2 regions of the Steroidobacter sp. genome follow, and region 1 is predicted to be linked to the other one. Evidence: riboswitches for the same ligand, from Rfam matches in the RefSeq annotation. Region 1 holds a riboswitch; the other holds the start of a gene.
The links. Region 1 has a riboswitch for cyclic di-GMP ahead of VGD45_RS10300 (putative Ig domain-containing protein). Riboswitches for the same ligand answer to the same signal wherever they lie in the genome.
Positions count from the first base shown of each region.

Region 2: it holds a riboswitch for cyclic di-GMP, as region 1 does, so the genes downstream of both, VGD45_RS08910 (TlpA disulfide reductase family protein) here and VGD45_RS10300 (putative Ig domain-containing protein) in region 1, are expected to answer to the same signal.

Region 1 is NZ_DASWTF010000018.1:127,524-132,261, reverse strand. It holds gene VGD45_RS10305 (DEAD/DEAH box helicase) at 1-1,269, shown strand, start outside; cyclic di-GMP riboswitch class I at 1,753-1,839, shown strand; gene VGD45_RS10300 (putative Ig domain-containing protein) at 1,995-2,690, shown strand; gene VGD45_RS10295 (DUF885 domain-containing protein) at 2,743-4,572, opposite strand; gene VGD45_RS10290 (sulfurtransferase) at 4,678-4,738, shown strand, end outside.
Region 2 is NZ_DASWTF010000017.1:24,055-28,792, forward strand. It holds gene VGD45_RS08900 (tetratricopeptide repeat protein) at 1-593, opposite strand, end outside; gene VGD45_RS08905 (hypothetical protein) at 597-1,250, opposite strand; gene VGD45_RS08910 (TlpA disulfide reductase family protein) at 1,364-1,906, opposite strand; cyclic di-GMP riboswitch class I at 1,978-2,062, opposite strand; gene VGD45_RS08915 (hypothetical protein) at 2,337-2,558, opposite strand; gene VGD45_RS08920 (hypothetical protein) at 2,616-3,155, opposite strand; gene VGD45_RS08925 (ECF-type sigma factor) at 3,562-4,137, shown strand; gene VGD45_RS08930 (serine/threonine-protein kinase) at 4,134-4,738, shown strand, end outside.

The DNA.
Region 1 (4,738 bases):
TATGTGCATCGTATCGGGCGCACGGGGCGGGCGGGGCGCAGTGGCGAGGCGATCCTGTTTATCGCGCCTCGCGAAAGAAACATGCTTCGCATCATCGAGCGCGCCACGCGGCAGAACGTCGAACAGATGCAGCTGCCGACGATCGAGGATGTGAACGAGCGTCGTGTTGCCAAGTTCAATGAGAAGCTCACGGCCGCTATCGCGGCCAATGCAGGCCAGGCGTTCCTGCCGCTGATCGAGAGTTACGAGCGGGACAACAATGTCTCTGCCGCTGAGATCGCGGCAGCCCTTGCCAGCATTGCCCAAGGCGCAACCCCGCTGTTGCTCGAACCTTCTGGACGGCCTTACGAACAGGACACTTCCGATTCCCGCCCACGCCGCGAGCGCGCCCCGCGCCCAGACCGCGCCTCGCGGGATGAGAAATACGCCAAACGCGCCGCACGGCTGGAGTCGGAACGCGTCGAACCGGCTGAGCACGAACCGGCTGGTCGGTCCGAACGAGCCGCCTGGTCTGAGCGATCGGAGCGGCCCGAGCGGCCCCGCCGATCAGAAAAGGCCGCGCGCTCCGAGCAAGCGTGGCCCGAACAGGATCAGCACCAACCGGCTGGCCGATCAGAACAAGCCGCCTGGCCTGAGCAAGCGGAGCAGGCTGAGCAAACACCGCGGCCGCTGAATCGCCGCGAGCGCCGGGCGCTGGAGTTCGCCGATCGTCAGGCACCTGCTGGCCAAGGTGAGGTTGAGAGTGGCCAAGCTGATGTAGCTCGCGATATCAATGCCGACGCCGGTAGCGAAGAGACCGCCGCGCCGCGCGCGGCGAAGCGTCGATCGCGCGAAGACGAGCCGGCGCGAGAGCGCCGGCCATCTCGTGACTTCAGCGAGGACAGGCGGGAAAGCCGCGGCCGTGGTGGGGACGAGGACACTGAGACTTATCGCATCGAAGTCGGCCACGCGCACGGTGTGAAGGCGGGCAACATCGTCGGCGCCATTGCGAACGAGGCGGGCCTGGACGGAAGGCATATCGGTCGCGTGGTCATTCGTGACGATCACAGCTTCGTCGACCTGCCCGCGGGCATGCCCAAAGACGTGTTCCGCACGTTGCAGAAAGTCCGGGTCGCCGGGCAGCCGCTGCAGTTAAGCCGAGCCCTGAAAACGCACGTCGAAAAGCTCCGACGTGAGCGTCCGAGCGCGCCGAAATTTCGCAGTAAGACCGAATCGAGGGGCGCGAAGCCGAAGCCCCGCGGCCCCCGCGATACCAACCGTCGTCGCTGAAAAACAGCGGCCCGCGCCACACGGTGCGAGCCGCCTGTCATCGCGAAAAGGCCTATAAACGCAGGCTCAAATCGCGCTCATCCTGTTAGCGAGTCACCGCAGAAATGTGACCTAAGCCACATTTCTCCGGCACCCTGACTCACAATCCACAGCGCCGATGTTTGTTTCCTCGACCACGCAAACGTCGGCTTACAGCGACGTTGCCGCTATTCGCAGACAGGATTGAGTATTCGCCGGGGGTCGCTATGCTCCATCCCGCGTCAAGACATTGGTCGCCTCCCCGATGGGTAAAGGGCCGCGAAAGCGCGAAACTGGCTGCCAATGATCACTAACAGGACTTGCATGGATTGCGAGTGCCGCAGCGGGTCGAGGAGTTTAGAAAGCTTTTCGTCTGACTGAAAACAGGTGACAGCCGTGCCGGCGGCGCGTGTGTGCGCGCAACCATAGGCTATCGCCACCTCGAAGGGAGTATTCGAGGCTCGCTACCGTCAAGGGCAAACCCGTCGAAAGTCGGGGACGCAAAGCTACCGGTCTAAAGGGCTCACGCCCGATGACAGCGGGGCTGCCGAATTAGCGAGAACACACTGTGCCGAGGAGGCACGGCTGTTCTATGTGTACGCAAGTACACCGATGATTCGTCAGGTCGCGATGAGAGCGACCGCGTCACGCCCTTGGAAATTCACGCCGCGCGCGGAAGCGCCGGCAGATGTAACAAGGGCTGTCAGATGCAGAAGGCGAATCTCGGGAAGTTGGCGCAGCGTGGCGGGCTGGTTGCGCTGGTCGTTACAGGATTGATGACTGCCGGCTGTGGCGGTGGTGGCGGCGGCGGTGGCTCCGCCAATGCTTCCGCTAGCAGCGGTGCAAATACCGCTCCGACGATTTCCGGTTCCCCGGTCACGCAGGCCAGCGTCGGCGCCAACTACTCGATGGCGCCGCAAGCCACCGACGCCGACGGCGATACCCTCGCATTCACCATTCAGAACAAGCCCGAGTGGGCGCAGTTCAACACGGCCACCGGCCAGCTCTCCGGCACTCCGTCCGCGCAGACCACCACCGACAACATCGTGATCACGGTCAGCGATGGCAAGGCCAGCGCTTCGCTCACGGCGTTCTCGATCAGCGTCGGCGCGGCGGGCACGACGCCCACGCAGGCTGCTTCCGGTCCGGGTGTGTCGCTCTCCTGGGATGTGCCGACCCGCACCGAGTCCGGCGAGACGCTGCAGAATCTGGCGGGCTATCGCATTCACTACGGCACCAACCAGAACGCGATGGTGAACTCGGTCGAAGTGGCGAGCGCCGGTCAGAATACCTTCACCGTGCAGAACCTGCCGCGCGGCACTTATTACTTCGCCGTCCGTGCATTCACCGCGACGGGCGACGAGAGCAAGCTCTCGAACGTCATCTCCCGCACGATCAGCTAAGAAGTCGAAACAGGACTGGCGTCATGATCGACGCCAGTCCTGAGCTGCCATTTCAATTCGCTGAGGCGCCCGCGACGTAGCGGTCGACTTCGCGTCCCAGCAGCTCCAGTGGCGCAGTGCCCGTACGCAGCACGACGTTGTGAAATTGCTGAGGCGAGAACTTATCGCCCAGCGCGGCGCGAGCCCGATCGCGCAGCTTCAGGATCTCGAGCTGGCCGATCATGTAAGAACAGGCCTGGCCGGGATACACGACGTAGCGCTCGACCTCGCTGGCCTCGACGCCGTAATCGATGGCTTGCTGGCGCGTCCATTTCTTGGCGTGCAGTCCGGTGTCCACGACCAGTCGCCGCGCACGAAACAACTGCGCGTCCAGCATGCCGAGCAATCCTTCCGGATCGCCCTCGTACCAGCCGTTCTCGGCGACCAGATTTTCGGCGTACAGCGCCCAGCCTTCGGACATCGCCGAAATACCGCCCAGCACGCGCGCCTGCCGGAACTTCGGCAGATCGGTGTTTTCCTGCTCGATGGCGATCTGGAAATGATGGCCCGGAACGGTTTCGTGATAGACGAGCGTGCGCAGACCGAACTTGGTCATGCGCTGAGGCCGCAGCGGCATCTGGAAGATCGCCGAGCGCGAGCCATCGAGCGGCGCGCGGTTGTAGTTCGCCGCGGCGGCCGCCTCACGAAACCGGGGGAAAGGCTGCGCGACGACCGGTCCCTTCGGTTGCAGGTCGAACAGAGTAGGACTGCGCTTGAGCGCGTCGGCGATCATGCCGTCGATGTCTCGCATGATGGCGGCGCGGCTCGCGTCCGATGTGGGATCGGGATAAGACAAGTCGTCGCGCAGCTTCTTGGCGCGCTCCGCAACAGTGCCTTGGGTGCGACCGAGCTGACGGAAGATCTTGTCCATCTCGCCTTCGATGCGCGCCACCTGTTGCAAACCGATCTGATGAATCTCATCCGCCGTGAGCTTGGTGGTGGTGAAGCGGCCGAGCGCATAGGAATAAGCCTGGTCGCCGCCCGGGAAACGCCACAACCCGGCGTCATCGGTCGTCTTCGGCAGAATGCTTTCCAACAGGGCGATGGCGCGACGCCAGGATGGATACACCTGCTCGGTGACGATGCGAGTCGCTTCCGCCTGCAGCTCGGAGCGTTGCGCCGTGCTGAGTCCTTCGATGTTCTGAATGCGCTGGGCGAACGCGGTCACCAGCGGGTTCTGCGCCGGGGCCGCGTCGCTGAAGGTGCGCATCGACTGCAGCGTGGTCTGTACGATGAATCGGGGCGGCAGCATTTTCTTGGCGACCAGCTGGCGCGCTTCAGCCACTGCTTCGTCCATACGCGTGCCGACCTGCTTCATGCGGGTCACGTAATTGGATGCATCCTGGGGCTTCACCAACGGATGGCGCAGCGTGAGCGATTCCACCAGTCCGACATTGGCGCCGCTGAACTGATCGAGCGGGAAGTCGTAGTCCAGGTAGGCTTCGCCCGCGACCACGTTTTCGAGCTGCCACTGCATCAACTCGGCGGAAACGCGCTGAGCATCGTTCATCTTGTTGCGATCGAATTTCTGCAGCTCCGCGAGGCCGCGCTTCGCCATCTTGATGCGTTCGAGCGTATGGGCGCGCGTGCGAGGTGTGAGTTGCTGCTCGAGCCGGTTCTGCTCCTCGCCGGAAAAGTATCTAGAGCCGGTGGCCAGGTCGGGATCGGCGCGCACCCATTCGTCGGTGAACCGCGCGAAAAAGGCGTCGACGGTCGAGCGACCCGGTTGGCTAGTCTGGCTGGTCTGGGCCGGATTCGGCCGGGTCGCCTGTTCCTGGGCAGGCGCCAGGGACGGCAGCAACAAGGCCGACACCAGGGTCGCGAGCAGCTTGGTTCTCTGCATTAATTTCCCCTAAATTAAGTGTAGCGCCAACCCTACGTTGCCGGGTTGGCCAGGTCGGCCACATTACCATGCCGGCCCGCAAAGCCCGTAAGATGCGCACCCTCCATGAACCCCATCGTCAACATCGCCGCTTACAAGTTTCTGCCGCTCGACAACCTGAAGTCGC
Region 2 (4,738 bases), on a different contig from region 1:
GCCACGCCGATGTTGAAGCGGGCGTACGACGACCAGGCATCGCCGCGATCGCCGACCGGCTGCCAACGCTCCAGTGCGCGGATCGCCTCGTCATAGCGATTCAGATACATCAGCACCTGGGCTTCGAGCAGATGGCGCTCGGGCTCCAGATCGCCGGGCAGCGCGCCGCGGATCGAGCTCAGAGCCGTCGCGGCGTCTTCCAGATAATTGCGCTGATACCAGACCTTGGCGAGATAGAACCAGGCGCGGTTGCGCACATCCATCGGCACGTTGTCGTTCAATAGCGCCTTGAAGATGCGGCCCGCTTCCTCGTGCTGGCCCAACGAAAGATACAGACCGCCCTTGAGCAGCTCGGCTTCGACGCCGTGATGACTGACGCGATTGAAATCCTGCGACGCGCCCAGGCGCGTCAACGCCTGGAAATAATCGTCCTGGTAGAAATAGAACAGCACGTCCCCCCAATGCAGGTCGCGCACCACTTGCGGGGTGCCGACTAGGGGACGCGGTTCGGGCGGCTGCTCCTTCGCCGTCGCGCCAGTGGCGCCGAGCGCTAGCAGGACGGCGGCCAGCAGCTTGTTACATCGGCCCGGCACGGGTTATTCCCATTCCTTGACGATGAACTCGGGCTGCGCTTTCACCGCGCGGTCGCTGATCTTCAGCTCGACGTATTTGGCGCCGACGCCTTTTTCGAGCTTCACGGTCGCGCCACGCCGATAGTCGCGCGCATTCGGCCCCTGGCCGGTGAACAGCGCGATCAGCTCGTGCTCGCCCGCTTTGAGATTGCCGATGAAGACGCGATGCACGCCGCCCTTGAGCAACGCCTGCGCCTCGCGCTCGGTGTACAGATAGTTGGCGACTTCCTTGTTATCGAGCTTCAAGGTCACCGAATCCAGCGCGAAAAACTCGCCCACGTCCATGGACACGAACACCGCCACCTGCGTGTTGGCGGGGAACAGCAGCTCTTCTTCCAGCACGAACAGCTCGCGATTCAGATCGAGCACTTCCTTTTTCAGCGCCTGCACTTCCTCGTCCAGGCTCTTGAAGCTGTCGTTCGTTGCGGGGCTCGGTGCCGACGGCGCGGCGCCCGGCTCGCTGAGCGGCGCGGTGGTCGCGGTGGTCGAGTTCGAATTGGCCAGGGTCGGCGGTGTGCGCTGCGCGGCCCCATCCTGGGCGCTCGCCTGCCCTGTCGCAAACAGCGCGACCAGGGGCAATAAAGTAGCGATCTTCTTGAACAGGCTCTGGCGCGGCATGGATGTGTCCGGGAATTCTTCCGTGGAAATACTCGAAAGTTTCGTCTACGACTCTACGAGTTCGATGTGCGTGGCGACGCGGATCCGTTGCAGACTTTGTTCGGCAGCGCGATTTACTCGTTCAGCAACTCACGCAGCTTTTCGGTATAGCGCGCTTCGTAGCCGAGCTTGTAGCCCTCGGACACGTAACGCACCACGCCTTCGCGATCGATCAGCACCGTCAGCGGCATGGTGCTCGCCTGGTAGGCGCGGCTCACGTCTTTGCGAGCATCGAACAGTACCGGGTAGCTGACGCGTAAGGTGGTGGCCATTTCGCGCGCCGCGTCGAGATTGTTTTGTTCGTCGATGTTGACACTGAACAGCACCAGGCCGGCCCGCCGGTACTTGCCGTAGATCTCATCCAGCAGCGGCATTTCCTGGCGGCAGGGGCCGCACCAGGTCGCCCAGAAATTGATGAGCACCACTTCGCCGGAATGCTCCGACAGGCGCATGTTCTCGCCTTCCCAGGAACGCAACGCGAAATCGGGCGCGGGCTGACCGACCAGCCCGGCAGCGGGTACGCACACGGCCGGGCCCAGCAGCAGCAGCGCCAGCAAGGCGAAGCGAGGCAACCGTGCGGCAGCCCGGAGCGGCAAAGCTTGTGAGGACTGTGACATCAAACTTGTTCGTCGCCGGACGCGCGGTGGCAGCCGATCGGCGCCTCCGCGTGAAGTTGAGGGAGGCCGGCGCTGGCAACCCCGCTGTCCTAGGAAAATTCCCTTAGACCGGTGGCTTTGCGTCCCCACCTTTCGGTGAGTTTGCCTTTGTTGAGGACCGGCCAGGCCAGCGCCTCTGACAACGCCAGCTAGGGTGCTATACGCAGCGCAAATATGTCAACGAACGAAGTGTGATGTCAGCGGCGCAAAACCGCGATGGGCCTGTGATTTACCGCACACTTCGACGGTCTGTCGGTAGGCGACGACAACGACGTTCGACGCCTGTATCCGTACAGAGACGACCGACAGCTCTCCAATGCCCCTCCCGCGGTCGATACGCGAGCGCGGCCGGAGGGAGGGATCCGGCCGCACCCGTTCACGCACCTATGATTTAGATAGGTGCTTTCTGAGCGGCGAAATCGCTCGACGCGGCGGTTGCCTTCCACATCGCGATCATGTCCGGCGTGACTTCCTGCGTCACCGGCTCGTGATCCGAAGGCAGGGTGATCCGCGCGGTGTCCTCGCTCGGCGCCTGGCCGTAAAAGAACGAGCCGGCGGCAGCGGCCGTGCCGAGGGTCAACAACAGAGCGCCAAGGACCATGTGCTTCTTCATGATGTCTATCTCAGTAAATAAATCAGTAATGGTTCAGAAATATTCGTGAGCCGGGGTTCAGGCGAGCACCGGACGCTTGGTGCCCGATTCACCATCGGTGAGCGCGAGCACAGGACGCTTGGTGCCGGATTCGCCATCGGCCAGCGGGAGCACGGGGCGCTTGGTGCCGGATTCACCGTCCGCCAGCGTGAGCACGGGGCGCTTGGTGCCGGATTCACCATCGGTCAGCGCGAGCACGGGGCGCTTGGTGCCGGATTCACCGTCCGTCATTGCGAGCACCGGGCGCTTGGTGCCGGATTCGCCGTCCGCCAGCGCGAGCACGGGGCGCTTGGTGCCGGATTCACCATCGGTCAGCGCGAGCACGGGGCGCTTGGTGCCCGATTCACCGTCCGCCAGCATCAGGACGGGGCGCTTGGTGCCCGACTCGCCATCCGCCAGTGCAAGGACCGGGCGCTTGGTGCCCGACTCACCGTCGGTCAGCGCAAGGACCGGACGTTTGGTGCCCGACTCGCCGTCGGCGAGCTGTACGGCGCCCGACTGAGAAGCAGCAAACAAAACAGACGCCACCGCCATCGAAATCGCAAATACGTTACGCATGACCACAAACCCTCCCAGGAAAAGTGCTAAAAGTTCGAACCGGCATTGGTTCGATCACTGACTTAAGCGACGTCCCAATGTGATTCCCGTCACAGCGCCCACTGGACAACTGCAAGAAAAAAGGAACAATCAGTGCATCGCTGACCGGTGGCTTCGGGGGACGCCCGAAATCAATCGGTTGGGCAGGATTCAGGGACGACCGTAGGGCGGTTTTGGCGGGCAGCTCGCGGTACAGCCAGGCGACCAGGTGAGAAACTGTCGCACTGGGACCGGTAAACTAGACCGGGCTTGAGGCCGCGAGCCGCATGCGATCGGCGAACCAGAGAATTTCACAAGGCCCCGAATCGGAGACCCGCAACTGAGCAACACAATCGCAGCGGCCATTCCACCGCCCGACCGGCAGGCAGTGACAAGGCTGTTGTCTGCGTGGCAGTCAGGGGACACGCGCGCCCTGGAACGACTGACGCCGCTCATATATGAGGAGCTGCGTAACCGTGCCCGCCGCTATATGAAACGCGAGCGGCCGGGCCACACCTTGCAGGCCACCGCCGTCGTTCACGAAGCATTCGTCAAGCTCGTCGAGATGAATGTGTCGTGGCAGGACCGCGCTCATTTCTTCGCCGTGGCCGCCCGCCAGATGCGACGTATCCTGGTGGACCACGCCAAGACGCGCTTTCGCGAAAAGCGCGGCGGCACGACCACGGGCTCGCTCGACGATTTCGACGTGCTCGATCTGGGCCCCGCCACCGCGGGCGACATCGACGTGCTGGAAATCGACGAGGCCTTGCAGCGCCTGTCGGGCAACAATCCGCGCCTGGCCGAAATGGTCGAGCTGCATTATTTCGGCGGGCTCACTTATCAGGAGCTGTCCGAAACCCTGAAGGTGTCCGAGGCCACCGTCGATCGGGAGATCCGGCTCGCCAAGGCCTGGATCCTGCGTCAGATCCGTCCGCAGCGAAATCGCGAACCCGAAGCCTCATGACCACGGGACAGCCACGGACCGGGCAGCCAGGGAAGATCGTCGACGAACGCTGGGAACGGCTGCAGGATTTGTTTTCCCGCGCGGTCGAATTACCGGAAAACCAACGCGAAGCTTTCATCACCGCCGAGACCGGCGGCGACAAGGACCTGCGCAACGAGCTGCTCGAGCTGCTGGCCTGTGACACCGGCATGTCCACCGGTCCGCTGACCCACGCGCTCGGCGCGGCCATCGACGCCACCACCCGCGATCGTCGCAAGGCGCACATCGGCAGAGTGGTCGGCAATTACAAACTGGTTTCGATTCTCGGCCACGGCGGCACCGGCACGGTGTATCTGGGCGAGCGCGCCGACCGCCAGTATTCGGCGCAGGTCGCGGTGAAGATCGTCGACAACGCGCCCATCCACGGCGACCTCGGCCTGCGCTTCCGCGCCGAGCGTCAGATTCTCGCCAGCCTGAATCACGCCAACATCGCGCGTCTGCTGGACGCGGGCGAGACCAGCGAAGGGCACCCGTTCCTGATCATGGAGTACGTCCATGGCGAACCGGTGGATCGCTACTGCGACCGGCAGCAACTGGACCTCACCGCGCGACTGAACCTGTT